2 regions of the Pantoea alhagi genome follow, and region 2 is predicted to be linked to the other one. Evidence: predicted binding sites of a transcription regulator. Region 2 holds the regulator's gene; the other holds the start of a gene.
What was found. Region 2 encodes PurR, which represses purine synthesis genes. Its sites were predicted from a motif close to CANGCAAACGTTTGCNTG; they were not measured.
Positions count from the first base shown of each region.

Region 1 (15,701 bases), 950 kb from region 2:
GGCGCCAGTCCCTGCATGGCGGGCATCGGCTGCGCGTCGTACCAGAATTCGCTGTCGTAATCATCTTCGATAATCCAGCTTTGCCGCTTTTCTGCCAGCGCCAGCCACGCCAGCCGACGTTCAAGGCTAAGCGCCGGGCCAGCGGGATATTGATGCGAAGGCGTTAGGTAGATAAGCCGTGGCGTACCGTCGCCGGGTACGGCTCCCTGCTCATCAACCGCTACGCCAGTCACGCGCGCGCCTGCGCTATGAAAAGCGTGGCGCGCTCCGGGATAGCCCGGATTTTCCATCCATACCTCTTCGCCGCTGTCGAGCAGTAGCAGCGCCAGCATCTGTAATGCCTGCTGCGAGCTGGTTAACACCAGCAACTGCTCAGGCTCACAGCGCACGCCGCGCGCCTGAGCCAGCCAGGTGCTTAATGCCTGACGCAGCGGCAGCCAGCCTTGTGGATCGCCATAACGCATCAGGGCGTTACCATGCAGTTTTTGCTGGCGAGCAGTGAGCCTGCGCCAAAGCTCATGAGGAAATGCGCGCAGTTCCGGCGAGCCAGCGGCAAAAGCGTGAGGAAAGGGCGGATCCTGGCAGCCTCCGCTGGTGATGACCGTAGCTGCTCGTGCTGAAGGGGTAAAGGACAACGCGGCGGTGGATCTGCTGGCGGCGGGAGCGCGCACCGTAATAGCCACAAACGTTCCCTGGCCGGTTTTGCGATGCAGATAGCCTTCGCTTTCCAGCTGGCCGTAGGCGGCCTCTGCCGTTACCCGTGACAGTTTTAGCTCAGCGGCCAATAAACGCGAAGAGGGCAGACGGCTTCCTGCCGGCAGGCTGCCTTCGCTAATGGTCTGACGCAGCGCGCCGCAGAGCCGGTCACGCCGGGTCGCGCCCGTTTGGGCGGCGTAAAGCATGGAGATACGTGCGCTAAGCGAGGCCATAATGGGTCTTATCAGCAAAGAATAATCGGTATCAGTCATCATACCGAAGTACCGTTATGATGGCAGAAAAACCAACGGAGAAAAAACATGTCAATGACTTCCAGCGTTCTGGCTTTCCCCCCACCTGAAGCGGAGGCCAGCGCAGTCTGGCTGGCACATAAACTGGCGTATTACGCTGATGCATGGGACGTAGCCGAAGACTTAGCCAATGGCGTAACGGATATCGTGGTAATAGATGCACGTTCAGCGCAGGCGTGGCAGGCCGGGCATATCTGCGGCGCAGTGAATTTTCCCCATCGCGATATGACGCCGGAGAGTCTGGCGCGCCTCGATCGCAGCAAGGTCTATATCACCTACTGCGATGGCATCGGCTGCAATGGTTCGACTAAGGCGGCGTGGAAACTGGCCAGCGCCGGGCTGCGGGTAAAGGAGCTGATCGGCGGACTCGATTTTTGGCGTCGCGACCAGCATCCGGTTGTTACGGGAGATAGCCCTGGTGAATGGCCGCAGCAGGCTACGGCGCGTGACTGCGGCTGTTAATTAAAACAGCAGCCAAAGCAGGCCGATAACCAGCAGCACTATCAGCGCCGCCAGAGCAGGCCGGTTCGCCAGCGGCTGCAGCGGAGCCGGAAGCCAGGGAACCAGCGGATTATAGATAGGTTGCGGATTAATATCGCTGGCTGCCCGCGGCGTCTCGCTTTCGCTAATGCGTTCGGCGCGACGGGAAAATAGCAGATTCAGCAGATCCTGTGCCTGCGCGGTAGTCAAAATGGTCTGCGGCGTCGCCTGGAAATTCTGCTGGCTGTACGTTTCCAGCATCTGCTGTTCAGCATTATCCAGCGGATGCTTCAGCGCGGTCTCCAGCATATGCAGCGTTGGCGCATGCTGCTGGCTCAGTGTCTGACGAACCTGCAAATATTGCGTCAGCAGCGGAAAGTGGCGTAACGGGATAGGATCGCCGCTTTTCAGACCGACCAGCTTCAGGGCCGATGACCAGACCGTTGAGGGCTGCTCGCCGGTTGCGGCTGCCAATTTGACCACTTGTTGATTCAGCGTCTGATGTTCTGCAGGCAGCAGCGAGCGATCGCTGTTACGCGTTAACTGCGGCTGCGGAATGGTCATTTGCCCATTCTGCAACATGGTCAGCACCTGACGTAGCTGATCCTGCGACAGCGAACTGAGCACCGTATGACCAAAATGCTGGCGGATAAAATCGCTAACGGCCTGCCGGTTATTGCCCTGCGGCAGCAGCTCGGTCAGCTGGTGTAACAGTTGGCGGGTAGCGTGATTATTTTGTACCTGCGTAAGCCTGCCATTAAGAAAGTTTTCCGCAGCGGGGAAGTGGCGCGACTGCAACTCGGCATCGTTTTTCACTCCCACCTCACGGCGTAATCCCGCCCACAGCTCAGGCGCTTTCAGGGTACTGAGCGACATAATGCGCACCACCAGCCTTTCCAGCGTAGTGCGCTGGCCAGGAGAAAGCGGTTGCTCGCCGGGTGTGCCGCCGCTGCGCGGGGCCTGGCCGGATACGCCGGGTACAGTAGTACGATCGCCCTGGGGCGCGCCGGGGCCAGTAAGAGGTTGCATGGCGGAATCCTTAAAACGGCAGGTCAATATCCGGGGCGCGCCGGAAAAATAGAATAGTCGGCTATGATACCAATCCTGGCGCGGAAAATGTAGGGAATCAGGTGGGATAATTCATTACTGGCGGCGTTTATTACGGGCCGATGCGGGGAAGTCGCAGCACCGGCCCGATTCAGCGCGGAAAAAGCATACAATCTCAGCGTGTCAGGCCGCCGGATCGTTAGCCGCACGCTGCGCGGCAGTCAGCGGTATGCGCAGGCGCTGCGCCACAATCACGCCAAGCAGCGTAATGCCGCCGCCGATAAAATGATAACTTTGCAGGGTTTCATGCAAAAACAGCACGGCAATTATCGCAGTAAATATCGGCACCAGATTCATGAAAATGCTGGTAGTGCTGGCACCCATGCGCAGTACGCCCTGGATCCAGAGGAATGGCGCGATAATCGAGGCGGGAATACCGGCAAACAGCACCAGCGGGATATTCTGGGCGGTCAGGCTGATATCCGGCGCACGTAAAAAGCCGGGAATTAGCAACAGTACACCGAAGAAAATCTGCATATAGAGGCTTTGCCAGCCCGGCAGGGTAAGCGCCCAGCGCCGGGTCAGGACACCATACAGTGCGTACGAGGTTGAGGCGGCAAACATCATTAGTTCGCCGTTGCCCATACCGTGCGTCAGCAGCTGAGCCGGGTTCCCCTGGCTTACCAGCCAGGTAAGTCCACCGAATGAAAGCAGGCTTCCCAGCAGAATTCCCAACGTCGGCGCAACACGCAGAATAACCACGCTTAACAGTACCGTCAGCAGCGGGATCAACGCGTTCAGGATGCCCATAAACAGAGCGGTCACGCTGTGCGCTGCGTAATAGGTCAGGCACTGGTACAGCACCATACCCAACAGGCCAAGCACCAGCAGCTTCCACCATACCTGCGCCACCTCACGACGATTGCGCCAGACGGCAGGCAGTACAAAGGGCGTTAGCGCCAGCAGCGCCAGCAGCCAGCGATAAAGGGAGATTGCCGCCGGATCGATAGCGCCAGCGGAAAGCTTGCTGACAATGGCGTTAACCGACCAGATCAGCACCGCAAACAAGGGAAATAAAAAGCTCATAATGGTTTCAACGTCTTTGAATCAATAGTGGGCAGTGTACGCTTGTCCGTTTTCAGACAGATAGTTAATATCAGACAAAATTTATCACTGACCGGACAGACAGGCGTTCGGCGCAGCCGGGAGAAAAGATGGTTCAGCTTGTTTATCAGGAACCCGCTTTTGCCAGCGATTTCCGTTTCTTCCTGCGTTATGAGCAAACCAATGCCCGCACGGAATATTTGCCGCACGCGCACCGCTGGGGGCAACTGATTTTTGTCGAAGGGAACGTATTGCAGATAGAGGCGGAGGGCAAACGCCTGCTGACGCCCGCCGCGTTCCCGGTCTGGATCCCGCCTGAGCATCAACATGCCAGCTATAACCATAAGCATACCCGGCTACTGACCTTTAATATCGCTGTGGAACGCTGCGTCGGCATGCCAACACAGGCCTGCCTGATCCAAAGCGGTCCGATCGTTAAGGCGATTATGGCCGATTTCGCCGCACGGCAGCTGCATATGCCGCAGACCACGGCTGATTTACGTCTCTGCGAAGTGGTGCTGGATCAACTGTTGCAGGTGCCGGTGCAGGAGAGCTATCTGCCGCGCTCCGATGATAAATATCTGGCACCGGTGCTGCAGGCGCTGGAAAACCATCCCGGCGATAACCGTACGCTGGCGCAGTGGGCGAAGCAGGTCTATACCACCGAGCGTACGCTGGCGCGGCGCTGTCAGGCTCAGTTGGGGATGACTTTTAGCGAGTGGCGACAGCGGCTGCGATTCCTGCAGGCGATTTCGCTGCTGGAGCAGGGGATGCAGGTGCAGGATATTGCGCTGGAACTGGGCTACAGTTCCTCTTCCGCGCTGATTGTTATGTTTCAGCAGCAGGCGGGCACCACGCCGGAGCGCTACCGGGCGCGTCGACGGCACGTCGCGGCATGAATTCCCTGTCTGGATATGGCAACATAACCGCCAATTTTTCAGTCGATGCAGGAAAGCCGTTGTGAAAATTCTGGTAGATGAAAATATGCCTTATGCCCGTGAGCTATTTAGCCGCACCGGGGAGGTGGTTGCGGTACCCGGTCGGCCCGTTCCCACCGGGGCGCTGAACGATGCGGATGCGCTGATGGTACGCTCGGTCACTAAGGTGAATGAGGCGCTGCTGGGCGGCAAAGGGATAAAGTTTGTTGGCACCGCCACGGCGGGTACCGATCATGTCGATGAGGATTTTCTGGCGCGCGCCGGGATTGGTTTTTCCGCTGCGCCCGGCTGCAACGCCATCGCCGTAGTGGAGTACGTTTTTTCTGCGCTGCTGATGCTGGCGGAACGTGACGGCTTTCAGCTACGCGATCGCACCGTGGGAATTGTCGGCGTTGGCAACGTTGGCGGTCGTCTGCAAAAACGGCTGGAAGCACTGGGCATTAAGACGCTGCTGTGCGATCCGCCGCGTGCCGATCGCGGCGACGCGGGTGAGTTTCATTCACTGGAGAAGCTGGTGGCGGAAGCGGATGTGCTGACCTTCCATACGCCGCTGCATAAAGCGGGACCTTATCGGACGCTGCACCTGGCCGATGAAACGCTGCTGCAGGCGTTGAAGCCAGACTCAATTTTAATCAACGCCTGCCGTGGACCGGTGGTGGATAACGCCGCCTTGCTGCGGGTGCTGCAGCAGCGTCGCGATTTAAGCGTGGTGCTGGATGTGTGGGAACCGGAGCCGGATCTGAACGTGGCGCTGCTGGAGCGGGTAGATATTGGCACCCCGCATATTGCTGGCTATACGCTGGAAGGAAAAGCGCGCGGCACCACGCAGGTGTTTGAAGCCTGGACGCGCTTTATCGGTCAGGCGCAGCAGGTGGAGCTGGAGACACTGCTGCCTGCGCCGGAGTTTGGCTGCATTACGCTGCGCGGCCCGCTCGATCAGCCAACGCTAAAACGTCTGGCGCATCTGGTGTATGATGTGCGCCGCGATGATGCGCCGCTGAGAAAAGTCGCAGGCCAGCCCGGTGAATTTGATCGCCTGCGCAAGCAATATCTGGAACGACGCGAATGGTCATCGCTGCGGGTTGAGTGTGATAACGCTGACGCGGCGGCATTGCTGCAACAGCTGGGCTTTAATGCGGTCCATCAGCCAGCATAACCCTTATTATTTCGCCTGCGCTTATCGCAGGGGAATAATCTGAATCAACGGGCGGTGAATATCACCGCCTTCTGTTTTTATGTCATTGTCTGGAGTAAACCAACATGTCTGACGGCTGGAATATTGCGCTTTTAGGCGCGACAGGCGCAGTAGGGAACGCTTTACTGGAGTTGCTGGCCGAACGCCAGTTCCCGGTTGGTGAAATGTATTTGTTGGCAAGCGAGCGTAGCGCTGGAGAAAGCGTACGGTTTGCCGGGCACTCTTTGCGTGTTCAGGACGCCAGTGAGTTTGACTGGTCGCAGGCGCAGCTGGCCTTTTTTGTGGCCGGTCGCGAGGCGTCGGCGCGCTACGCAGAGGAAGCCGCCAGCGCGGGTTGTCTGGTGATCGACAGCAGCGATCTGTTTGCGCTGGAACCCGATGTGCCGCTGGTGGTGCCGGATGTGAATCCTCAGGTACTGGCAGACTACCGTAACCGCAATATCATCAGCGTTGCGGACAGCCTGACCAGTCAGCTGCTGAGTGCCATCAAGCCGCTTACCGATCAGGCCGGTCTGGGCCGTCTGCAGGTGACTAATCTGCTGTCGGTATCGGCGCACGGCAAGGCGGCAGTAGATTCGCTGGCGGGCGAAAGCGCGCGTCTGCTGAACGGCCTGCCAGCTGAAGAGCATCACTTTGGCCGTCAGCTGGCGTTTAACCTGCTGCCGCAGTTGCCGGACAACACCGGCAGCGTGGAAAGCGAACGTCGGCTGGTTGAACAGGTGCGTAAAGTACTGCAGGACGAAGGATTACCGATCGCGGTCAGCAGCGTGCAGGCGCCGGTGTTTTACGGCAATGCGCAGATTGTGCATCTGGAAAGCCTGCGTCCGCTTTCTGCGGAAGAGGCGCGCGATGAGCTGTCGCGCATTGATGAGATTGTGTTGTCGGATGAAAACAGCTATCCGACCCAGGTAACGGATGCCTCAGATAATGCCAATCTCAACGTGGGTTGTCTGCGTAACGATTACGGTATCCCGGAGCTGCTGCAGTTCTGGTCGGTGGCCGATAATGTGCGCTTCGGCGGCGCGCTGATGGCGATAAAAACTGCTGAAAAGCTGGTACAGGAGTATCTGTACTAATGACGCAGGCGGTTAACCCGGGCGCCTGTAAACTGGCGCTCGGTATTGAATATGACGGCAGCCGTTATTATGGCTGGCAGCGACAGCAGGAAGTGCGCAGCGTGCAGGCACGTCTGGAGCAGGCGCTGTCGCAGGTGGCAAACCATGACGTTACGGTATTTTGTGCCGGACGTACCGATGCGGGCGTACACGGCACCGGCCAGGTGGTGCATTTTGAAACCACATCGGTACGGAAAGACGCCGCCTGGACGTTGGGCGTTAACGCTAATCTGCCGGACGATATTGCTGTGCGTTGGGTAAAAGCGGTGCCGGACGAATTTCATGCGCGTTTTAGCGCAACGGCGCGGCGTTATCGCTATGTGATTTATAATCACCGGCTGCGTCCGGCGATTTTGCACGGTGGCGTAACGCATTTTCATCTGCCGCTGGATGTGGAAAAAATGCACCGCGCCGGGCAGTGTTTGTTGGGCGAAAACGACTTTACCTCGTTTCGTGCGGTGCAGTGTCAGTCGCGCACGCCCTGGCGTAATGTAATGCACCTTAACGTCAGCCGCCACGGCGGTTATGTGGTGGTGGATATCAAGGCTAACGCGTTTGTTCATCATATGGTGCGCAATATCGTTGGCAGTCTGCTGGAGATCGGCTGTGGCAATCAGCCCGAAGGCTGGATGGCTGAGCTGCTGGCGGCCAAAGATCGTAAGCTGGCCGCCGCAACGGCCAAAGCGGAGGGACTTTATTTAGTCGCCGTTGATTACCCGGCGCATTTTGCTTTACCCCGGCCTCCGATGGGGCCGCTGTTTCTCGAAGATTAACTTTCAGGCGCTGCCGCTCACTAAGGAAGAGTTATGGATCTAATCCATTTTGTTGTTGATTTTATCCTGCATATTGATGTCCATATGGCCGAGCTGGTGGCGCAGTATGGCATGTGGGTATACGCCATTCTGTTTCTGATTTTGTTTTGCGAAACCGGACTGGTGGTAACGCCGTTTTTACCCGGCGATTCGCTGCTGTTTGTCGCAGGCGCGCTGGCGGCGCTGCCGGATAACGATCTCAACGTGCATATTATGGTAACGCTGCTGGTGATCGCTGCGGTGCTGGGCGATGCGGTTAACTACACTATTGGGCGGCTGTTTGGCGCACGGCTCTTCAGCAATCCCAACTCGCGTATTTTCCGCCGCAGCTATCTGGATAAAACCCACGCTTTTTACGAGCGTCACGGCGGAAAAACCATTATTCTTGCGCGCTTCGTGCCGATCGTCCGCACCTTTGCGCCGTTCGTCGCGGGTATGGGACATATGTCCTATCGCCATTTCGCGCTGTTTAACGTAGCCGGTGCGCTGCTGTGGGTGTTGTTGTTCTCTTATGCGGGCTACTTCTTTGGCGCGCTGCCGATGGTTCAGGAAAATCTGAAGCTGTTGATTGTGGCGATTATCGTGGTATCGATACTGCCGGGCGTAGTGGAAATATGGCGTCATCGCCGTGCGGCCCGCCAGCAAAAACAGCCTTAAGCTATCGGCGCTAACGGGTATGACCAGATTTTTATCCACAGCGCGTAATGGTTATGGTTTAATGAGCGACATTTATGGTCTGCTGAAGACGGCTTCAGCAGCAACAAGAAAAACTGGTCTCACCAGGTTCAAACAGAAAGGTCATCAATGAGCTGGATTGAACGAATTCTCAATAAGAGCACAATTACCCCGTCGCGCAGAGCAAACATTCCTGAAGGGGTTTGGACAAAATGCGACAGCTGTGGGCAGGTGCTTTACCGTGCCGAGCTGGAGCGCAACCTGGAAGTTTGCCCAAAATGCGACCATCACATGCGTATGCATGCGCGCGAGCGCCTGCACAGCCTGTTAGATCAGGGCACGCTGGTTGAGCTGGGCAGCGAACTGGAACCGAAAGACGTTCTCAAGTTCCGCGACTCCAAGAAGTATAAGGATCGCCTGGCTGCGGCGCAGAAAGAAACCGAGGAGAAAGACGCGCTGATCGTCATGAAGGGCACGCTGCACAGCATGCCGGTCGTGGCCGCCGCGTTTGAGTTCTCCTTTATGGGCGGCTCAATGGGCTCCGTCGTCGGTGCGCGCTTTGTCCGTGCGGTAGAGCAGGCGCTGGAAGATAACTGCCCGCTGATCTGTTTCTCCGCCAGCGGCGGCGCCCGTATGCAGGAAGCGCTGATGTCGCTGATGCAGATGGCGAAAACCAGTGCAGCACTGGCGAAAATGCGTGAGCGCGGTCTGCCTTATATTTCTGTATTAACCGACCCGACCATGGGCGGCGTTTCCGCCAGTTTCGCCATGCTGGGCGACCTGAACGTGGCGGAGCCGAAAGCGCTGATTGGTTTTGCCGGCCCGCGCGTGATTGAGCAGACGGTACGTGAAAAACTGCCGCCGGGCTTCCAGCGCAGCGAGTTCCTGATTGAAAAAGGCGCGATCGATTTGATTATCCGCCGTCCGGAAATGCGCTATAAACTGGCAAGCCTGCTGGCGAAAATGCAGAATCTGCCTGCACCGCTGCCCGATCATGTTGATCAGCCGGACGAGCCGAAATCGGAAAGCCAAGAGGCCTGACAGATGATGGAAAGGCGTCTTACACGACGCCTTTCACCAATGAACCGTAACCTTGTGAACGGGATCCATGGAAAATCTTCACCTTCCTCAAGCCACGTCGCCTCTGGCCGCGTGGCTTTATTATCTTGAGCGTCTGCATACGCAGGCCATCGATCTCGGTCTGACGCGCGTTGAGCGCGTAGCCCGTACGCTCGATCTGTTAAAACCCGCCCCCTTTGTGTTTACCGTTGCCGGCACTAACGGCAAAGGCACCACCTGCCGCACCCTGGAGACGCTGCTGATAGCCGCCGGTTATCGCGTTGGCGTTTACAGCTCGCCGCATCTGCTGCGCTATACCGAGCGGGTGCGGATTCAGGGCGATGAACTGCCGGAAACGGCGCATACCGCCAGTTTTGCCGCGATTGAAGCAGGGCGCGGCGAAACCTCGCTGACCTATTTTGAGTTCAGTACGCTATCGGCGCTGCAGCTGTTTAAACAGGCGGCGCTGGACGTGGTGATTCTGGAAGTGGGGCTGGGTGGCCGTCTTGATGCCACCAATATCGTGGATGCGGACGTGGCGGTGATCACCAGTATCGCGCTGGACCATACCGACTGGCTGGGACCGGATCGTGAAAGCATTGGCCGCGAAAAGGCGGGCGTTTTCCGTGCAGGCAACCCTGCCGTGGTCGGCGAGCCTGACATGCCGCAGAGTATCGCCCAGGTGGCGCACGAAAAAGGCGCGCAGCTGTTGCAGCTGGGCCGCGACTGGCACTGGCAACCGCAGGAGAGCGGCTGGCGTTTTTGCAATGCCAGCATAACGCTGGAAAATCTGCCGCTGCCGCAGGTGCCGCTGCCTAACGCGGCCACCGCGCTGGCGGCGCTGAGCGCCTCAGGTCTGCACGTCAGCGAAGCGATTATTCGTCAGCATCTGGATAAAGCCGTGCTGCCGGGACGCTTCCAGACCGTGGCACAGCAGCCGCAGGTGATTCTGGACGTGGCGCACAATCCCCATGCCGCAGGTTATCTGGCCGCACGGCTGGCGCAGCTGCCGAAAACGGGGCAGGTGCATGCGGTAGTGGGCATGCTGCATGATAAAGATATTGCCGGTACGTTGGCATCTCTGACACCGCAGGTTGATCGCTGGTATTTAGCGCCGCTGGAAGGCCCGCGCGGGGCCAGCGCAGAGCAGCTGATGGCCGAGCTACAAACGGATCGGGCAATCGCCTTTGGTTCTGTTACCGAAGCATGGCAGGCCGCCATGCAGCAGGCGGCTGTACAGGATATTGTGCTGGTATGTGGATCATTCCATACCGTGGCACAGGTCATGGAAGCGATGGAAACGGAGAAGGGCAGTGGCAAGTAAGTTTCAGAACCGTTTAGTCGGCACGGTGATTCTGGTCGCCGTTGGCGTCATTGTATTGCCGGGCCTGCTTGACGGGAAAAAAAAGCATTATAAAGAGGAGTTTGCGGCGATCCCGCTGGTGCCGAAACCGGACGATCAGCAGGATAGCGATATGGTGCCGCCGGTCACGCAGTCGCTGCCATCCCAGCCGCCGGAAGGCGCTGGCGCGGCGATCGAAGGCGACAGTAATCGTCCGCAGCAGATGGGCGATAACGGCGCTGCGATACCGCAGCCCAACAGTGAACCATCGGTAGTCGCGCCGCCGCCAGTGGTGCAGTCGCCGCCACAAGTGAAAACAGAGCGACCGAAGCCGGTTGAGCAACCCAGGCCGAAGCCTAAGCCAGCAGAAATGCCGAAGCCGAAACCGGTAGAGACGCCAAAGCCGGTGGAAACGCCGAAACCGGCAGAGCAAACGGCTCCGACAGGGCAGGCCTGGATGGTACAGCTGGGCGCGCTGAAAAATGCTGCCAAGGTTAATGAGATTGTGGCGCAGCTGCGTCTCTCCGGCTATCGTGCCTGGACCGTGCCGTCAACGCCGGTACAGGGGCAGATTACCCGCATTTACGTTGGTCCGGATGCCTCAAAGGCTAAAATGCAGGCTGCGGTAGGCGAACTGAAAAGTATCTCTGGCCTGGGCGGCGTGGTTAAACCTTACAGCGCACGCTAAAGAGCCCGCGCAGCAGGGGATCCCGCACGGGGATTGCCGCTGCGCCTGCTCCCGCTGCGGTTTTTTTATTCGCTTTTTTATTTTTATGGGATGGGGAAAACGCTACGCAAACGTTTTCTTTTTCTGTTAGAATGCGCCCCGAACTGGATGCAGGGGCACTGTCGCTGGAAGAGTTCATGGTCTGGATAGATTACGTCATCATTGGGATTGTTGGTTTTTCTGCTCTTGTCAGCCTGATTCGTGGGTTTGTTCGGGAAGCTTTATCTCTTATCACCTGGGGATGCGCATTCTTTGTTGCCAGTCATTACTATCCCTTCCTTGCTGTCTGGTTCACCGGGTTTGACGATCAGCTGGTGCGCAACGGCATTGCCATCGCCGTTCTCTTTATTGCTACCCTGATTGTCGGAGCAATAGTGAACTATGTGATTGGCTCGCTGGTCGAAAAAACGGGTTTGTCGGGAACCGACAGAGTACTGGGTGTCTGCTTCGGGGCGCTGCGCGGCGTGCTGATCGTTTCAGCGATGCTGTTCTTCCTCGATACCTTTACCGGCTTTTCCAAAAGCCCGGACTGGCAGCAGTCTCAGCTGATTCCTGAGTTCAGTTACATCATCAGATGGTTTTTTGACTATCTGCAAAGCACGTCGAGTTTTTTACCCCGGTAATCGCGCCGGGTGTGCGGCCAATGAGGATATGACAACATGTGCGGTATTGTCGGTATCACCGGTTTTATGCCGGTCAACCAGTCGATTTATGACGCGTTAACGGTGCTTCAGCACCGTGGGCAGGATGCCGCAGGCATTTGTACCATCGATGCGCTGAACTGTTTCCGTCTGCGCAAAGCGAACGGGCTGGTCAACGATGTGTTCGAAGCTCGCCATATGCAGCGTTTGCAGGGCAATATGGGCATCGGTCATGTGCGTTATCCTACCGCCGGTAGCTCCAGCGCGTCCGAAGCGCAGCCTTTCTACGTCAACTCCCCGTACGGTATTACCCTGGCCCACAACGGTAACCTGACCAATGCGCACGAGCTGCGTAAGCAACTGTTTGAAAGCGGCCGCCGTCATGTGAATACCACCTCGGATTCGGAAATTCTGCTGAATATTTTTGCGCAGGAGCTGGATCGCTGCCCGCATCACCCGCTGGAAGCCGATGATATTTTCTCTGCCGTTGCCGCCGTACATCAGCATGTGCGCGGCGCCTACGCCTGCGTGGCAATGATTATCGGTCACGGCATGGTCGCCTTCCGCGATCCTAACGGTATCCGTCCGCTGGTAATGGGCAAGCGTGAGCTGGCTGAAGGTCGCACTGAATATATGGTGGCTTCGGAAAGCGTGGCGCTGGATACGCTGGGCTTTGAGTTTCTGCGCGACGTAGCGCCGGGCGAAGCGGTGTATATCACCGTTAACGGTCAGCTCTATACCCGCCAGTGCGCTGAAAATCCGCGTAATAACCCATGCCTGTTTGAATATGTTTATTTTGCTCGCCCGGACTCTTTTCTGGATAAGATTTCGGTCTACAGCGCCCGCGTACGTATGGGCACCAAGCTTGGCGCGAAAATCGCCCGCGAATGGGAAGACCTGGATATTGACGTGGTGATCCCGATCCCGGAAACCTCTACTGACGTGGCGCTGGAAATCGCCCGCATCCTTGATAAGCCTTACCGTCAGGGCTTTGTGAAAAACCGCTATGTTGGCCGTACCTTTATCATGCCGGGTCAGCAGCTGCGTCGTAACGCAGTGCGCCGTAAACTGAATGCCAACCGTGCTGAGTTCCGCGATAAGAATGTGCTGCTGGTGGATGATTCCATCGTGCGCGGCACCACGTCAGAACAGATCATTGAGATGGCGCGCGAAGCGGGCGCGAAGAAGGTTTATCTGGCTTCCGCCGCACCGGAAATCCGTTTTCCGAACGTCTATGGCATCGATATGCCGAGCGCTACGGAACTGATCGCACACGGTCGTGAAGTGGAAGAGATCCGTCAGCTGATTAAAGCCGATGCGCTGATTTTCCAGGATCTTGATGATTTGATCGAAGCGGTACGCGAAGAAAATCCGGATATTGAGCAGTTTGAATGCTCGGTCTTTAACGGTATCTACGTCACGAAAGATGTCGATCTGCAATATCTGGAATATCTGCAATCGCTACGTAATGACGATGCCAAAGCGCTGGCGCGTCAGAACGAGGTGGAAAGCCTCGAAATGCACAACGAAGGTTAAACTTCTTTGCGGGCCGGTTATCCGGCCCGCAGCTTTTCTGTTACAGACGACAATGCTCGTCAACAGCCAGATTGCTGCCTCCATCTGTACCTCATTGTTGTTTATCTCCTGCTTGTTTATCGCGTTCGTCGGTTATTAGGGCAGGTTGAGCCGTATTGTTAAAGGCTACAGGCATCAAACCTGAGCTGTTGAGCCTGCCTCTGATTCCCACTATTCCTTCCTTTAACCGTGATTACGGACCGGGATGCTCACCCCATTAAAAAAATATACATAGATTTTATTAATTGGTTCTGTAGGTTACATTACCTTGCTGAATTTTCCCGCATGGTAGTATTAGCCCGTAGATAAAACATAATTACAGCCACTGCCTAAACCCATTGTCAATAACAGCAATTAGCTAACTATATTGAGTTATTAAAACGTAAAGCGGCCTTTTTATAATAATAAAATAGCCATTTAATTACTTAAGCCAAATTTTAATTACAGTTTTATTTTTAATGTGTTTTCTCTGACAAATAAAAAGAGATGAGCATCTCTAAATGGCACAGCAGTCTTTTATTTAGATGTGATCATTTACAGGCTAAAGAATTTCAAACTATAAGAAAAAGATATGGGTTAAATAAATATGATGTCGTCAGGCTGTAATTTTTCTTACCTGAATCATAAAATTAAAATTTTTCAATTACAGAGTCGAAGTATTACTTTCGCTAATATTCATACCATCACAACAGTAAGGTTAATTTTTAATTAAATAACTGATATTTAGAGTTAAAAGATAAAATAACACCTCATTTAACTAATGAGGTGGCTGGTTTTACCGCCTGTCCCGGCAATAAGCGTTTTAGTTTAACTTATTGTTATATATATACTTTATCTGTTATGCATATTAACTTGAGTTTAAAGTAAAATAAAGTAAAGTAAGTATCAAGAAAGTTTTCAACGGTTTTTATTATAACGCCTTGTATTATATTGTTTTATTACAACAGGCATCAAATCAGCTATTTTATTAAAACTATTGCACCTCATATAAAAATAATATATATATTTCCCGTCGAATAAATTTATTTATTCAGACTTGATTATGTTTTTTAAAGGGAACTACATTCTTAACATCACTGTTCTTTGACTTCGGCTTTTTCGGGTCACTTATTTTGAGCAAGCAGTCTTAAAAAAGAATGTACCAGGGAATTGATAGTAGAAGCGCCTTGCACCTGATAACAGGTATCAAAGTACCATCTACCTAATAATAGGTATAAATCATATCTGATGCCAGATAACTGGCATTTCGGGCAACTCCTTTTAAATTTAATGCCAGGTGTTTATATTATGACTCAATATGCTTCTCCTTCATCAAATATCATTCGTTCGCTACTTCAGCATACACACTCTCTGTCTGTTTATGCCGAGGACATGCCCTATGCGTTAAAGGCTGAAATTTCTGAGTTCAACCTGAATACCGGTAACATGAGCCTGGAAGTGGAGTATGGCGGCTCGAATATTGAAAAATATCTGACCAGTGACGGCCTGATTTTTGATATCGAAACGTTGAAAGGTTCGCCCACCACTGAACGGGAGACCTATAGTCTTAGTAATATCCCTGCCAAACTGCACAAGACGAACAGCATGTTGTATCGTCTGGATTTTCAACTGCCTGATACTATTTTTTCTAACGATGATGAAGGCACTATCCGTGTTCCTTTTATTCTTGGTATGCAGGCCCGCGCCCACGTTGAAGTCTATCCACACGAACTTAACGTTCCTGGACGGTTGCGTGAATTATCTGTCAACTGCTGTATGGTCGAAGTAGATCTGGTTGAGAGTATTGCGCTGGACGTTGGCCTGGCGATCCCTGGTATTACGCTGGAGTTTCCTAATGGCGAAAGCTTCTTTGCCGAAGGCAGGATTCGCCATATACGGCCTTTCGGTAATCACGGTTATGCTGCGGTTTATATTAACTTTATCAATCTCTCGTCATCTCAGTTGCAGACGCTGTTTCACTTTGTCAATGAAGCGGAGAGAGAGG
Region 1 is NZ_CP019706.1:2,853,294-2,868,994, forward strand. It holds gene pdxR (MocR-like pyridoxine biosynthesis transcription factor PdxR) at 1-929, opposite strand, end outside; gene B1H58_RS13350 (rhodanese-like domain-containing protein) at 1,017-1,469, shown strand; gene flk (flagella biosynthesis regulator Flk) at 1,470-2,516, opposite strand; gene B1H58_RS13360 (DMT family transporter) at 2,718-3,620, opposite strand; gene B1H58_RS13365 (AraC family transcriptional regulator) at 3,749-4,537, shown strand; gene pdxB (4-phosphoerythronate dehydrogenase PdxB) at 4,599-5,732, shown strand; gene B1H58_RS13375 (aspartate-semialdehyde dehydrogenase) at 5,837-6,847, shown strand; gene truA (tRNA pseudouridine(38-40) synthase TruA) at 6,847-7,659, shown strand; gene B1H58_RS13385 (DedA family protein) at 7,693-8,355, shown strand; gene accD (acetyl-CoA carboxylase, carboxyltransferase subunit beta) at 8,503-9,414, shown strand; gene folC (bifunctional tetrahydrofolate synthase/dihydrofolate synthase) at 9,482-10,756, shown strand; gene dedD (cell division protein DedD) at 10,746-11,462, shown strand; gene cvpA (colicin V production protein) at 11,639-12,124, shown strand; gene purF (amidophosphoribosyltransferase) at 12,161-13,678, shown strand; gene B1H58_RS13415 (HD domain-containing phosphohydrolase) at 15,005-15,701, shown strand, end outside.
Region 1: cvpA (colicin V production protein) is a predicted target of PurR. The motif match lies at 11,566-11,583, and genes of this name have one in related genera.

Region 2 (15,701 bases):
GCGAACTTATCTTCGCTGAACAGACGCCCCCCGCCGAGACAGGACCAGGCCATCGGTTTAATGCGTAGTTGCTGACATTGATCGAGCGTGCCGTCCAATAGCGTATCCTGACAAAGCGGAGAAATTTCCACCTGATTAGTCGCCAGCGTAAAGGGTAAGCGTGACTGCAACAGTGCAAATTGCGCTGGCGTAAAATTGGACACACCGAAATGGCGCACTTTACCGCTCTGATGCAGCGCGCTGAAAGCTTCCGCCACTTCGTCCGCATCCATTAACGGATCGGGACGGTGAATCAGCAGCAGATCGAGGTAATCGGTAGAGAAATGGCGTAAGGAGGTTTCTGCGCTGCGGATAATGTGGTCACCATCGGTAATATAGTGGCCCAGCGCATTTTCTGGCCTGGCGGTAGTGGCGATGCCGCACTTGGTTACCAGTTCCAGTTGGTGACGTAGCGAAGGCTGCAGGCGCAGCGCCGCGCCAAAAGCGGCTTCACACTGATAATCACCATAAATATCCGCATGATCGACGGTGGTAATGCCCAACGCCAGATGCTGCTCAATAAAGCTGGTCAGCTGCTGCGCGGACATTTGCCACTCCATCAACCGCCAGTAGCCCATCACCAAACGGGAAAATTCTGGCCCCTGCGGCGCGATACACACTCGTTCTGTCATTTTTTCACCTTTGCGACTAACGTTTCAGGCCGCAGTATACGCTGACGTCAGAGAAAAAAAGGGAAAGATATCAAAACAGTGACGGTTGTTGGGGTTCTTCGGGTGAAGCGGGTTTTTCGCTGCGATGCAGCCGTAACCAGCGCTGCCGACAAAGGCGCAACACTTCGCGCTTGCGCGCATCGCTGTATTTCATCCAGTTAAACCGCTCTTCACGGCTGCGCAGGCAGCCACGACAGTATCCGCGTTCATCGGACTGACAAATACCGCGGCACGGGCTTGGCACCGGGAAAAATTCAAGCTGCTCTGCCACATCGCCTCCTGAGTCATTGTCTTCTTTCATTCAAGACAGCTTCAGGCTGGAGCGCAAGCCTGTTCAGAAAATTCATGCTATCTGCCAATAAGCCAGCATCTGTGTCTTGCGGGGGGATAGCGGCTCCTTTGTTAGTCCACGTTAAGGTTTTACTAAGGTTTTTAAAATAGTCTGCGCGAAACTCCTCCACTTTTATTTTGATTATGCAGATGCTGAAAAAAATACGCTGTAATGATTCTGTGTTTCTTATTGGTTGCACCCTGTTTTTTACTTTTATTCTTAACGCGCAGTTTATTATTCGTGCGGCAGAAAGAACGCCTCTCCTCCGTTTGCACGATTATCTGTTCCTCGCCACCATTCCAGTGGTGCTGTTTTGCGCTTTTATGGTGGTTTTTAATCTGTTGGCATTGCCCTGGATCCGTAAGCCGCTGCTGATTATTTTGCTGCTGTGCGGCGCGGCGGCAAATTACTTTATGTATAGCTTCGGTACGGTTATTGACACCAATATGGTGCAAAACGTTTTTGAAACGGATTTACAGGAGGCCTCTGCCCTGCTTAGCCTGCGCTACGTGCTCTGGCTGCTGGTACTGGGCGTTATACCTGCGTTAGTGATAAGTGCCACCCGCATCACGCGGACGCGCCCGTGGTGGTTTACGCTGGCGAGACGGGCGTTATGGTGTGTCGGCTCCATCCTGGTGATTTTGCTGATAGCGGCGCTGATGTATAAAGACTACGCCTCTCTGTTTCGCAATAACAAAGGGCTGGTGAAAATGGTAACGCCAGTAAATGTAGTCAGCGGCGTCATTCACTATGCCGACGATCGCTGGTTGCAGGGTAATCAAGATCTGGTGCGCATAGGCCAGGACGCCCATAAAGGTCCACTGGTCAAAGCAGCCGGGAAAAAGACGCTGGTTATTTTTGTGCTGGGCGAAACGGCGCGTGCGGAAAACTTTTCACTTGGTGGCTACAGCCGTGAGACCAACCCCAAACTGAAACAGCAGCAGGTCATTTACTATCCTCACGCCAGCTCATGCGGAACAGAAACCGCTATTTCCGTGCCCTGTATGTTTTCAGGCATGACGCGTTCGCAATATAACGCTAACCTGGCGCGACATCAGGAAGGGCTGATGGATGTACTGGCACATGCTGGCGTCAACGTGATGTGGCGCGAGAACGATGGCGGCTGTAAAGGCGCCTGCAACCGTATTCCACATACCGATATGACCTTATGGAAACTGACGGATATTTGCCACAACGACTACTGCCTGGATGAGGTTCTGCTGCACCGTTTATCGCATTATATTGATAGTCTTAAGGATGACTCGGTGATCGTGCTGCATCAAATGGGCAGCCACGGCCCCGCCTACTATTTACGTTATCCTCCGGCTATGCGACAGTTCACTCCTACCTGCGACAGTAAACAAATCCAGGATTGCGATCATCAGGCATTAGTAAACACCTATGATAATTCGCTGCTTTACACCGACGCCATGCTGAGCGATACCATCGATCTGTTAAAGTCTTATCAGGATCGTTTTAATGTGGCGCTGATCTATCTTTCGGATCATGGCGAATCACTGGGCGAACACGGTATGTATCTGCACGGTACGCCTTATCTGTTTGCTCCCAGCCAGCAGACGCATATTCCTTTCCTGCTGTGGCTCTCTTCCGATTATGCCCGGACTTATGGCGTTGATGAGTCCTGTCTGCGCCAGCATGCGCAGCAGGATGAGGTTTCACAGGATAATGTTTTCCATACGCTGCTGGGCATGGTCAACATTCAGACTGCGTTGTATCAGCCCCGTCTTGATTTGCTTAAGGTCTGTCAGGCGCATTAGGGTTGCATTAGACCAACTGGTCTATTACCCTGAGCCCTATGAGTAAATCGATCCGACATGATACCCGTGAACAGCTGCTCGCCATTGGCGAGCAGCTCTGTTTGCAACGTGGCTTTACCGGCATGGGCCTGAATGAATTGCTCAGTCAGGCCAGCGTGCCGAAGGGATCGTTTTATCATTATTTCCGATCCAAGGAAGCTTTTGGCGTCGCCATGCTTGAGCGCTATTTTAGCGCTGTGCGACGTAGCATGCTGATCTGGTTTGATTCACCTGTGCCGCCGCGCCAGCGTCTGCTTGACTATTATCGTCAGGCGGAACAGCGTTTTCATGAAACCGGCCATATTGAAAACTGCCTGGCGGTTAAAATCTCTGCCGAGGTTTGCGACCTGTCAGAAGAGATGAGAGTAGCGCTGGAACAGGGAGCCGCAGCTCAAATAGCAATTCTGACTATGACGCTGCGCACCGCTGTTTTGCAGGGTGAAGTTCGCCTTTTCTGCCCGCCTGAGGCTATGGCGCAAACGCTTTATTCTCTCTGGCTGGGTGCCAGCCTGCAGAGCAAAATAGGGCGCGATGGCAGTGCGTTAACGCATGCGTTTCAGGCAATTTTACAGCTCTTGCCGGAAAGTTAATAAAAAAACCTGTTTTCAAGAAGACCGGTCTACTCATTATTGGCCGGAACTCCCGGTTGGCCACAGGCGGCTATACTAAGCTTTTTTGACCGTCATCGGATGATGACACCTTTTGGAGACTATTATGCGCTTACTTCATACCATGCTGCGCGTTGGCGATATGCAACGCTCACTTGATTTTTACACCCGTGTGCTGGGCATGCGTCTGCTGCGTGAAAGCGAAAACCAGGAGTATAAATACAACCTGGCGTTTGTAGGCTATACCGACGAAAGCGAAGGCGCAGTGATTGAGCTGACCTATAACTGGGGCGTTGATCAATATGACCTTGGCAACGCCTATGGGCATATCGCGCTTGGGGTAGACGATGTTGCCGCCACCTGCGAAAGAATTCGTCAGGCTGGCGGTAAGGTGACCCGCGAAGCTGGCCCGGTGAAAGGCGGCAGCACCATTATCGCCTTTGTAGAAGATCCAGACGGTTATAAAATCGAACTGATTGAAAACCAACATGCCGGTCATGGCCTCGGCAACTAAGTTTTCAGGGCGCCTTCCGGCGCCCTGCTTTTCCCCGCTGCTGCAACCCCTGCGGAAATTTGCCATAATGCGCGCTGCATTTTTTCGCCAATGAGATCCTGATGTCTGAATCGAAACAACTGAACGCTTTATCTGACCGCTTCCGCGGGTTTTATCCGGTAGTTATTGATATTGAAAGCGCCGGATTTAATGCCAAAACCGATGCACTGCTGGAAATTGCCGCCGTTACATTGAAAATGGATGAAGATGGTTGGTTACAGCTTGACCAGACGCTGCATTTTCACGTAGAGCCTTTTGAGGGCGCGATTCTGCATCCGGAGGCGCTGGCGTTCAATGGTATCGATCCTGATAATCCGCTGCGCGGCGCGGTTAATGAATATGATGCGCTGCACGCTATCTTTAAGCAGGTGCGTAAAGGCATGAAAGATCAGGGCTGCAACCGCGCCATCGTCGTGGCGCATAACGCCAATTTCGATCACAGCTTTATGATGGCTGCCGCCGAACGGACTGCATTAAAGCGTAATCCTTTTCATCCTTTCGCCACCTTCGATACCGCCGCCCTGAGCGGGCTGGTGGTTGGCCAGACGGTGCTGGCGAAAGCCTGTAAGGCGGCGGGCATCGCTTTTGATGCCAGTCAGGCGCACTCGGCGCTGTATGATACTGAGCGCACTGCCGAACTGTTTTGCGAGCTTGTCAACCGCTGGAAACGTCTGGGCGGCTGGCCGCCGCTGCCGGTGGCCGATGAGCAGCCAGTGGATGAACAACCTGTCGATGCAGAAATCAGCGACAGCGAATAAGCGCTCAACAGCCGTAAAAAAGGGTGCCTGAGGCACCCTTTGTGGTTTAATGCGGGATAACAACTTATTCCGCTTCTTTATATTTTTCTGCAGTTTCTTTGATCAGCGTCTGCAGTTCGCCGCGCTGGAACATTTCGATTACGATATCGCAACCGCCAACCAGCTCGCCATCTACCCACAGCTGTGGGAAGGTCGGCCAGTTAGCATATTTCGGCAGTTCAGCACGGATGTCAGGATTTTGCAGAATATCCACATAGGCGAAGCGCTCACCGCAGGCGGAAAGCGCCTGGACCGTTTGCGCAGAAAAGCCGCAGCTTGGTAACTTTGGCGAGCCTTTCATATAGAGCAGAATCGGATTTTCTGCGATCTGGCGTTGAATTTTTTCAACAGTACTCATAATTGCCTTCCTTAAATAGCATGCTTCGTGTCTATTGATTGTAGCGACTGTAGCGGGTTGCTGAAAACGACATTTTCTGTAAGGTTAAATAATGCTGGTTATTGTACCGGTTTATCAGGCCAAAATAACATCAGCCTGGGCGATTTCCTCAGCGAGGATTAATACCTGGCAATAAATTTGCTGAGATAAACACCTGACTATGCTTATTTTTACATCTGTATGCATTTAAAGTTTATTTGATTAAAAAAGGCTTTATCTTTTCGGAAAAAGTTCGATTAGAATTGCCCATCAGGAGTCTGCCCTGTGTGGCAGAAATAAGATTAACCTTGCGCTATCACTGCGCTTTGAGTGTAACCACACCATGCGTTTATTGATTACGCTTTTTATGCTGGCCATGGCTCAACTGTTTTTCAACGTTGCCCATGCCTCACCGCAGGCCCCGGTAAAGGCCAGCCAGCATAAAGTTGATAAAAAAGCCGCCCGTGACGATGACCGCCGCAAGCGTCGGACGGTAAAAACAATCAGTAAAAAAAACCGTACGGCCAGCGTTGAAAAAAACAAAGTAAAGAAAAAAAGCAAACCGGCCGCCGTTGCCGCAACCAGCGTAAAAAAAAGCCGCGCATCGGTGAAAACCACCAGCGTGAAAAAAAGCAGCCTCAAGAAAATCAGCAGCAAAAAAGGCTTGCAGCGCTATGGTCGCCAGCGTGGCGATAAGAAAACGGCAGCGGCCAGGCGGGGGCCGCTGGAGATGAGCAAAGCGCACCGTGAACGCTATCAAAAAGCGCGTGAAACCGCGATGAACAAACTGATGAGCCAGTTAGGAAAGCCCTATTTATGGGGAGGCACCTCACCCCATACCGGCTTCGACTGCAGCGGTCTGGTCTGGTATGCCTATAAAGATGTGGTGAAATTCAAGATCCCCCGCACCGCGAATGAAATGTATCATCTGCGTGATGCGGCCCCCATTAACCGTGAAGCGCTGGAAAAAGGCGATCTGGTGTTTTTCCGCATCAATAACCGTGGCGCAGCCGATCACGTTGGCGTCTATCTGGGCAATGGTCGTTTTATCCAGTCGCCGCGTACCGGTAAAGATATTCAGATTAGCCAGCTTAGTGATGATTACTGGCAGCGGCACTATGTTGGCGCGCGTCGCGTTATGACGCCGCGCACCATTCGCTAACGCGTTGCGCAACAAAAAAGCCTGTCTCATGACAGGCTTTTTTATACTTCGCGCGGCGCTCAGTGCATAACGGCAGTGAAGCTAAACGCCATAATCATCAGCAATGCCACGACGGTAGTACCTATTGATAGTTTTAAATCGGTGTTCATCTGGCCTCTCCTTTACCCACATAAATTGTAACGTTATAGATTTTCCCATACTCCCTGGTAAAAATCTCGTTTTCTTTGCGCCAGCTTGGTAGAATCCCCGCCTTGCGTTGCGCAACGACAAAAAACCACCGTTGGCAGCCCTTTTTTAAAGACGTCCCGCCAGTCAGACGTACCTCAGCCCGCATAATGACAACCTCAACGCGCGCTGAATAACGCTATGTGGACGCAAACGATTAACATTAGCCTTATCAAAATATTAGGATAGGCGCAGGAGTATCTTTTTAATGGCAACAATCAAAGATGTCGCGAAGCGTGCCGGCGTTTCCACCACCACGGTATCGCACGTCATCAATAAAACCCGTTTTGTCGCGGAAGAAACCCGTGAGGCCGTGTGGGCAGCCATCAAAGAACTACACTATTCGCCCAGTGCGGTCGCACGCAGCCTGAAGGTTAACCACACTAAATCGATCGGTCTGCTGGCAACCTCGAGTGAAGCGCCCTATTTTGCTGAAATTATTGAAGCGGTAGAAACGCGCTGTTTCGCCAGTGGCTATACCCTGATTTTGGGCAACGCCCATAACGATCTACAAAAACAGCAGGCTTATCTGTCAATGATGGCGCAAAAGCGCGTGGATGGTCTGCTGGTGATGTGTTCTGAGTATCCTGAAGCACTGCTGAAAATGCTTGAGGAAAACCGCAATATTCCCATGGTGGTCATGGACTGGGGCGAATCCCGCGGCGATTTTACCGATACCGTGCTGGATAACGCTTTCGAAGGCGGCTATCTCGCCGGGCGCTATTTGATTGAGCGCGGTCATCGCGATATCGGCGTGATCCCAGGTCAGATGGAACGTAATACCGGTAGTGGACGCTTTGCCGGCTTTGTAAAAGCGCTGAATGAGGCCAACATCCCGGTACGCGAAGAGTGGATTGTACAGGGTGACTTCGAACCTGAGTCAGGCTATCGCGCCATGCAGCAAATTCTGGCGCAAAAGCAGCGCCCTACCGCCGTGTTCTGCGGCGGGGATATCATGGCAATGGGCGCGATTTGTGCAGCGGATGAAATGGGGTTGCGCGTGCCGCAGGATATTTCGGTTATCGGTTACGATAATGTGCGCAACGCTCGCTATTTTACCCCGGCGCTGACTACCGTCCACCAGCCCAAAGAGCAGCTGGGCGAAACCGCCTTTGATATGCTGCTGGACAGAATCACCAGCAAACGCGAAGAGCCGCAAACCATAGAGGTTCATCCCACGCTGATTGAACGTCGCTCCGTCGCCGACGGCCCTTTCCGCGACTATCGTCGTTAATGCGATGGCTCAGAAAACCTCCTTTTCTGAGCCTGTTACTCTTCACGCAGCCATTCCCGGTTGATTGTTTCCGTATCGCCAAGATAGTCCAGCAACCAGCGCAGTGCAGGTGAATCGCTTTGCTCCGACCAGCTGACGCAACAGAAGCTGTCGGGGAACGGCACCGGCAGCATCAGCTCCGTTAGCTGCCTGGCTTTAAGCAGCGGCGCGGCAAAATGACCGGGAACCATGCCCACGCACAGCCCGGCACGCAGGCAATCAAACGCGCTTTCCCAGTCCGGCACTACCAGGCGACGCTGATTATCCAGTGTCCAGGTAGTGCGCCGGGGCAACGCGCGGGAAGTATCCTCCAGCACCAGCGACGGCCATGGGCGAATATCATCCTCCTGTAGCGCAGTGGTAATGCTGGCTAGAGGATGATCAATGCTAACCACACAACGCCAGTTCAGCGCGCCCATATCGCGGAAGGCGAAGCGCCCTCCCACCGGGATCGCCTGTGTCGCGCCGATCGCCACATCAACCCGTTCATCCGCCAGCGCATCCCAGACGCCGTTAAAAACTTCCGGCGTGATCAGCAGCTCCATATCCGGAAAATGTCGGTAAAAATCGAGCACCAGCTGGCGGGTACGCTGCGGCTTAACGATGCGATCCACAGCAATGCTTAACTGCCCGCGCCAGCCGTTCGCTACCTGCTGGCACTGGCGTCGCGTGGCCAGCATTTTTTTGATAACAGCCCGCCCTTCACGAATAAAAAGCTCTCCCGCCTCCGTTAATACCACGTCCCGATGACGTCGTTCGAAAAGCGGCACCGCCAGCCAGGATTCCAGCTGACGAACCGTATAGCTGATAGCTGAGGGTACACGATGTAACTCTTCGGCGGCGGCGGAAAAGCTGCCATTGCGTGCTACGGCATCCACCACTTCCAGTGCATATTCAGACCACATTTTTTGCCTGCAAAAATTTTGATATCAATCGGCAAATTTTAGCGTTTCACATTCAGAAAAACATCCTTTACCCTCGCGCCGTCTGTTCACCTGCTTATAAATGAGAAAGAGATGTCTGCTTCAAAAGGATTTATGCTCTATCTGGCGCTACTCAGCACGCTGGGTTTTCTGGCCACCGATATGTATCTGCCTGCGTTTACTGCCATGCAGGCGAGTTTTCACACTTCCGCTGGCGTGATTAGCGCCAGCCTGACCGTGTTTTTAGGCGGCTTTGCCTGCGCTCAGCTTTTGTGGGGACCGCTTTCCGATCGTTATGGTCGTCGGCCAATATTGCTGTTGGGCCTTGCGCTGTTTGCGCTGGGCTGCGCGGGCATGCTGTGGGCGGATGCCACCTGGCAGATGTTGACCCTGCGCTTTATTCAGGCGGTTGGCGTATGCGCGGCGGCGGTAAGCTGGCAGGCGCTGGTTGTTGATCGCTATCGGGGCGCACAGGCGAATCGGGTTTTTGCCACCATTATGCCACTGGTAGCCCTGTCGCCGGCGCTGGCGCCGCTACTGGGTGCCTGGCTGCTCAGCCATTTTTCATGGCGCGCGATTTTTCTGGCGCTGTTTCTGGTTACGCTACCGCTGCTGTTTGCCACAGCAAACCTGAAAAAAACCACGCCCGCTTCCGATCCATCGCGGCAACGCAGCGGTTTTTTCCGTCTGCTGGCGTCTCGTATCTATAGCGGCAACGTGCTGATTTATGCTGCCTGTTCCGCCAGCTTTTTCGCCTGGCTGACCGGCTCGCCCTTTATTCTGCACGATCTTGGCCTCACGCCTGCCGATATTGGCCTGAGCTATCTTCCACAAACCGTCGCGTTTCTGGTCGGCGGCTTTGGCTGCCGTTCGGCGCTGCAGCGCCGTAGCGGACGTACGCTCTTGCCCTTCCTGCTGATTTTTTATGCGCTAAGCGTTGCTGCGCTGTTTATGGTATCGATTAGCGGTCAGGTTACGCTCTGGGGTTTATTAATTCCTTTTTGCGGCATGGCGTTGGCAAATGGCGCGATTTATCCCATCGTGGTGGCTAACGCCCTGCTGCCTTTCCCGGATGACACAGGTAAAGCCGCAGCGCTGCAGAACTGTTTACAGCTGGGTCTCTGTTTTTTCGCCAGCCTGGCCGTCTCATCCTGGTTGACGCATCCATTATTGACCACCAGCACGGTTATGCTGTCGACCATTCTGCTGGTGGTGGTGGGTTACGCTTTACAGTACGTTGCGCGCCACAGCGCTGCGGGCACAAAAAAGAGCGCCCGCTCTTCTCTTAGCGATTAAACCTCGCGGCTTCAGGCATAGTTAGCAACCTAACTATTAGCCGTTGTATATTGCCTTGCGGGAGCATATACTCCTTGCAAGGCAGTGACTTATAATAATCAGCGTGCTTTTTCCCGGTCATCCTGCGCTTTTCAGGCGACAATGTCGTACCTGGCCGGGCTTTCATTCAGTTTCAATCCTCTGTTTAACGTCGGATATCTGGCACACGGTCTTCCGTGAGATTTCTCACAATCCTGAGAAATTGACTATTCTCTTTCTCAGGTTCGTATCACACAGGTGATGGAGAAGCTATGAGTTCATCGTGCATAGAAGAAGTGAACCTGGAGGAAAACCATTGGTATCGTATCGTCCATGAAATGCTGGAGATGGCTGATATTGAGATCAACGGTAACCGCCCCTGGGATATTCAGGTAAAGAATCCTGACTTTTTTAAACGGGTTTTACAGGAGGGATCCCTTGGCCTGGGCGAAAGTTATATGGACGCCTGGTGGGATTGCGAACGCCTTGATATGTTTTTCCATCGCGTTCTGAAACACAAATTGGATCAACAACTCCCTCATCATTTTAAAGATACCTTGCGGATTGCAGCAGCGCGCCTGACCAATCTGCAGTCAAAAAAACGCGCCTGGATGGTAGGCAAGGAGCACTACGATTTAGGCAACGATCTTTTTTCGCTGATGCTTGATCCCTTCATGCAATACTCTTGCGGCTACTGGAAAACAGCCCAAACGCTGGAAGAGGCGCAGCAGGCGAAGCTAAAAATGATCTGCGAAAAGCTTGCACTGAAACCGGGCATGAAGCTGCTGGATATTGGCTGCGGCTGGGGCGGGCTGGCTGAGTTTGCCGCACGTCATTATGGCGTCACGGTCGATGGCGTCACGATTTCTGCCGAACAGCAGAAAATGGCCCAGCAGCGCTGCGAAGGGCTGGACGTGAATATTTTGCTGCAGGATTATCGCGACTTAGATAACCAGTACGACCGGATCGTTTCGGTAGGCATGTTTGAGCATGTTGGCCCTAAAAACTATGCCACCTATTTCAACGTGGTCGATCGCAATCTCAAACCGGATGGTCTGTTCCTGCTGCATACTATTGGCGCGATTAAAACCAATATGGATGTCGATCCCTGGATTGATAAATATATTTTCCCCAACGGCTGTTTGCCGTCAGTTCGTCATATTGCCGAAGCCAGCGAACCGCATTTTATTATGGAAGACTGGCATAATTTCGGCGCTGATTACGATACCACGTTAATGGCATGGTATGAGCGTTTTCTGGCGGCGTGGCCACAGCTTGCGGAGAAATATGGCGAGCGTTTTAAACGCATGTTCACCTATTATCTCAACGCCTGTGCTGGCGCGTTTCGTGCACGTGATATTCAGTTATGGCAGGTGCTATTTAGTCGCGGCGTCGAAGGCGGATTGCGCGTACCCCATTAACGGTATGTCGGGCAAATAAAAAACAGGCAACCCTGTTGCCTGTTTTTTTATGGTGTGCCAGCTTATTCCGCGTGGTTTTGCAGCGTGGTCGCCAGCGCCGCGTCACGTTGCGCCAGTACGCGTTCCACCGTATCAACAATCGCCTGTGTATGCGGATCAATTTCAATATTGACCCGCTGCCCCAGCCTTTTTGCGCCCAGCGTGGTACGCATCAACGTCTCAGGAATAAGATGGACGCAAAATTTAGTTTTAGTGACATCGCCTACGGTCAGGCTGATGCCATCAATACCGATAAAACCTTTGTGAAGGATATATTTCAGTAGCGTGCTGTCCTGCGGTTTAAACCAGATCTCACGGTTATTTTCAGCATTAATGATTTTGCTGATTTCTGCCGTGGTCATAATATGACCGGACATCAAATGACCGCCAATTTCGTCGCTGAACTTCGCCGCGCGCTCAATATTTACCGTATCGCCCGGCTGTATATCGCCAAGATTAGTAATGCGTAACGTCTCTTTTACCAAATCGAAGCTGACCCGATCGCCATTAATTTCCGTTACGGTCAGACAGCAACCGTTATGCGCTACCGACGCGCCCAGCTCCAGGCCCGGTAATAACGCCTGCGGCATTTTAACAATATGAGTGCGAAAGTTAGTTTTTTCTTCAATGGCAACCACCTCTGCGGTGCCCTGCACAATTCCGGTAAACATAGATCGGCCTCAGTGAGTTTTTGCTGATATTAACATACTCTCCAACGCAGAGCAGGCCGGCAAAAGCGTGAAAAGCGCCACCCGGGTACCATAAAATGCGGTTTCCTTCACCGTCTGATGTGGTTATGATCCTGCACCAGCGTTGTGCATCATTATCTAATCTTAATTATCCTGTTCCTCTGGACACTATCTATTCATTTCTTAAAACATAAAAAGGTGTATACGTGCAGAAGTATCTGACAGAAGCGCGTCAATTACTGGCTCTTGCCATTCCGGTTATTCTGGCGCAGGTTGCGCAAACAGCTATGGGCTTTGTTGATACCATTATGGCGGGATCGGTTAGCGCGACCGATATGGCCGCCGTTGCGGTCGGCACCTCAATCTGGCTGCCCGCTATCCTGTTTGGTCACGGACTTATTTTAGCCTTAACGCCGGTGGTGGCGCAGCTTAACGGCTCCGGACATCGTGAGCGCATCGCCAGTCAGGTGCGTCAGGCTTACTGGCTGGCAGCGATGGTCTCGGTGCTGATTATGTTTGTGTTGTGGAACGCCGGTTATATGATCCATGCAATGCACGATATTGATCCCGCTTTAGCTGATAAGGCGGTGGGTTATCTGCGTGCGCTGCTGTGGGGCGCGCCGGGCTATCTGTTTTTTCAGGTCGCCCGTAACCAGTGCGAAGGATTATCGAAAACCAAACCCGGCATGGTGATGGGCTTTATCGGTTTACTGGTCAATATTCCGGTTAACTACGTGTTTATTTATGGTCATCTGGGCATGCCCGCATTAGGCGGAGTCGGCTGTGGGGTTGCGACGGCATCGGTTTACTGGGTGATGTTTATCATTATGCGGCTGTGGGTGCGTCGGGCGCGCTCTATGCGGGATATTACCCTGCCCGGCTACTTCAGCGCTCCAGACTGGACAGTTCTGTCGCGGCTAACCCGTCTCGGCCTGCCAGTTGCGCTGGCGCTGTTCTTTGAAGTTACCCTGTTTGCCGTGGTCGCCCTACTGGTTTCTCCACTGGGCATCGTTAATGTTGCCGGTCATCAGATTGCGCTTAACTTTAGTTCATTGATGTTCGTCCTTCCGCTTTCGCTGGGGGTAGCAACAACCATTCGCGTCGGCTTCCGCCTTGGGCAGGGTTCGGTCGAGGCGGCAAAAGTCGCGGCCTGGACCGGTCAGGGCGTGGGCATCATGATGGCTGCCGCGACGGCGCTGTTTACGGTTACCTTCCGAGAGCAGATCGCCCTGCTGTATAACGATAATCCGCAGGTCGTTGCGCTGGCCGCGCAGCTCATGATGCTGGCCGCCATCTACCAGTTCTCTGATTCCATTCAGGTGATCGGCAGCGGCATTTTGCGTGGTTATAAGGATACGCGCTCGATCTTCTTTATAACGCTGGTGGCTTACTGGGTGGTTGGCTTACCCAGCGGCTATCTGCTGGCGCTGACCGACTGGATTGTGCCGCCTATGGGGCCGGCAGGCTTCTGGTGCGGTTTTATTCTTGGGTTAACCTCAGCGGCAGTAATGATGCTGTGGCGCATTCGCCGGCTGCAAAAATTACCAGCTGAACTGATCCTGAGCCGTGCTGCGCATTAAGTTAAACGCCCGTCGCGTCTAAAAAAACGGCGGGTCGCACAGTTGATGGGCAGTTGCGCAGAAAATTGCATGTTTCTGCTTGCCAGCGGTGAACAGTGTCGCTAATATTCGTCCCCGCCGTCACCCAAGACGGCAGATGCGTTCTTAGCTCAGTTGGTTAGAGCACCACCTTGACATGGTGGGGGTCGATGGTTCGAGTCCATTAGAACGCACCAAAGTGCGTCCGTAGCTCAGTTGGTTAGAGCACCACCTTGACATGGTGGGGGTCGGTGGTTCGAGTCCACTCGGACGCACCAAAAATTACGCTGCGTTCTTAGCTCAGTTGGTTAGAGCACCACCTTGACATGGTGGGGGTCGATGGTTCGAGTCCATTAGAACGCACCACTCTCTCTGTATTCTCCTTTTTCTCTGTTTCTCTCATCAGCTTTGTTCTGTTTAAGCCGGTTTTTTATCTGTACGGCATACAGCAGGGGCAATTTTATTCATAATTTACCCCGCTAAAAAAAGTTTTTTATCAGCCAATTCTGCCTTAATAAAAATCCGCCATATCAGAACTTTCCTGGTATACAACCGGCATTCCGTCTGGATGCCCGAGACGATCGCCATCGCTAATTCCGCCTCATGCGAAGGTAAAATAACGTTGCAGCAACGTCACTTTCCTTGATCTTGCACCAGCTGCTGCCACCCTTTTTGATTGGTTTTCGTATACTTAGCGTCTATACTATCCTTCGGTGTCTCACTTGAATGGTTTCAGCCAATTGACGTGCCCTTACCTACACTCACAACCAGTTGCGCAACTCGCCCACAGGGGCCACGGAACATCAACGCTCAACTTCCTCTGCACGCTTCATATCTGTCACCTATTCTTAGTTTGTATCGCAGTCCGCTCACTGAGCATGAATATTTCCCCGATGCACCAGGCATCGACCTCAAACCTTAATCATCCATCACAACTTACAGATAACTTGTCATGAAAAAGACCAAGATCGTTTGTACCATCGGCCCGAAAACTGAATCAGAAGAGATGCTAACCAACCTGCTGGAAGCGGGCATGAATGTTATGCGTCTGAATTTCTCTCACGGTGACTATGAAGAGCATGGTCGTCGTATCGCCAATATCCGCGCGGTTATGCAAAAAACTGGTCATCAGGCAGCTATCCTGCTGGATACCAAAGGCCCGGAAATTCGCACTATGAAACTGGAAGGCGGTAATGATGTTTCGCTGAAAGCGGGCCAGACGTTCACCTTCACCACCGATCAGTCCGTGATTGGCAACAGCGAGCGCGTTGCCGTGACTTACGCAGGTTTTGCTGCCGATCTGAAAATCGGTAATACCGTACTGGTCGACGATGGCCTGATCGGTATGGAAGTCACTGAAGTCACTGAAAACAGCGTGGTTTGTACCGTACTGAACAATGGCGATCTGGGTGAAAACAAAGGCGTTAACCTGCCGGGCGTTTCCATTCAGCTGCCTGCGCTGGCTGAGAAAGATAAACGCGATCTGATTTTCGGTTGCGAACAGGGCGTGGATTTCGTTGCGGCCTCCTTTATTCGTAAGCGTTCAGACGTGCTGGAAATCCGTGAGCATCTGAAAAAGCACGGCGGCGAGCATATCCAGATCATCTCTAAAATTGAGAACCAGGAAGGCCTCAATAACTTTGATGAGATCCTGGATGCTTCTGACGGCATCATGGTTGCCCGTGGCGACCTCGGCGTGGAAATCCCGGTTGAAGAAGTGATTTTCGCGCAGAAAATGATGATCAAGAAATGTAATAAAGCACGCAAAGTGGTCATCACCGCCACTCAGATGCTTGATTCCATGATCAAAAACCCACGCCCTACCCGTGCAGAAGCTGGCGACGTGGCGAACGCCATTCTTGACG
Region 2 is NZ_CP019706.1:3,807,680-3,823,380, forward strand. It holds gene B1H58_RS17955 (aldo/keto reductase) at 1-671, opposite strand, end outside; gene B1H58_RS17960 (DUF1289 domain-containing protein) at 742-1,011, opposite strand; gene eptA (phosphoethanolamine transferase EptA) at 1,185-2,819, shown strand; gene B1H58_RS17970 (TetR/AcrR family transcriptional regulator) at 2,858-3,448, shown strand; gene gloA (lactoylglutathione lyase) at 3,573-3,980, shown strand; gene rnt (ribonuclease T) at 4,082-4,777, shown strand; gene B1H58_RS17985 (Grx4 family monothiol glutaredoxin) at 4,842-5,177, opposite strand; gene B1H58_RS17990 (C40 family peptidase) at 5,536-6,354, shown strand; gene cydH (cytochrome bd-I oxidase subunit CydH) at 6,414-6,503, opposite strand; gene purR (HTH-type transcriptional repressor PurR) at 6,788-7,813, shown strand; gene punR (DNA-binding transcriptional activator PunR) at 7,849-8,757, opposite strand; gene punC (purine nucleoside transporter PunC) at 8,869-10,071, shown strand; gene cfa (cyclopropane fatty acyl phospholipid synthase) at 10,362-11,510, shown strand; gene B1H58_RS18020 (riboflavin synthase subunit alpha) at 11,573-12,220, opposite strand; gene B1H58_RS18025 (MATE family efflux transporter) at 12,445-13,818, shown strand; tRNA gene B1H58_RS18030 (tRNA-Val) at 13,957-14,033, shown strand; tRNA gene B1H58_RS18035 (tRNA-Val) at 14,038-14,114, shown strand; tRNA gene B1H58_RS18040 (tRNA-Val) at 14,126-14,202, shown strand; gene pykF (pyruvate kinase PykF) at 14,789-15,701, shown strand, end outside.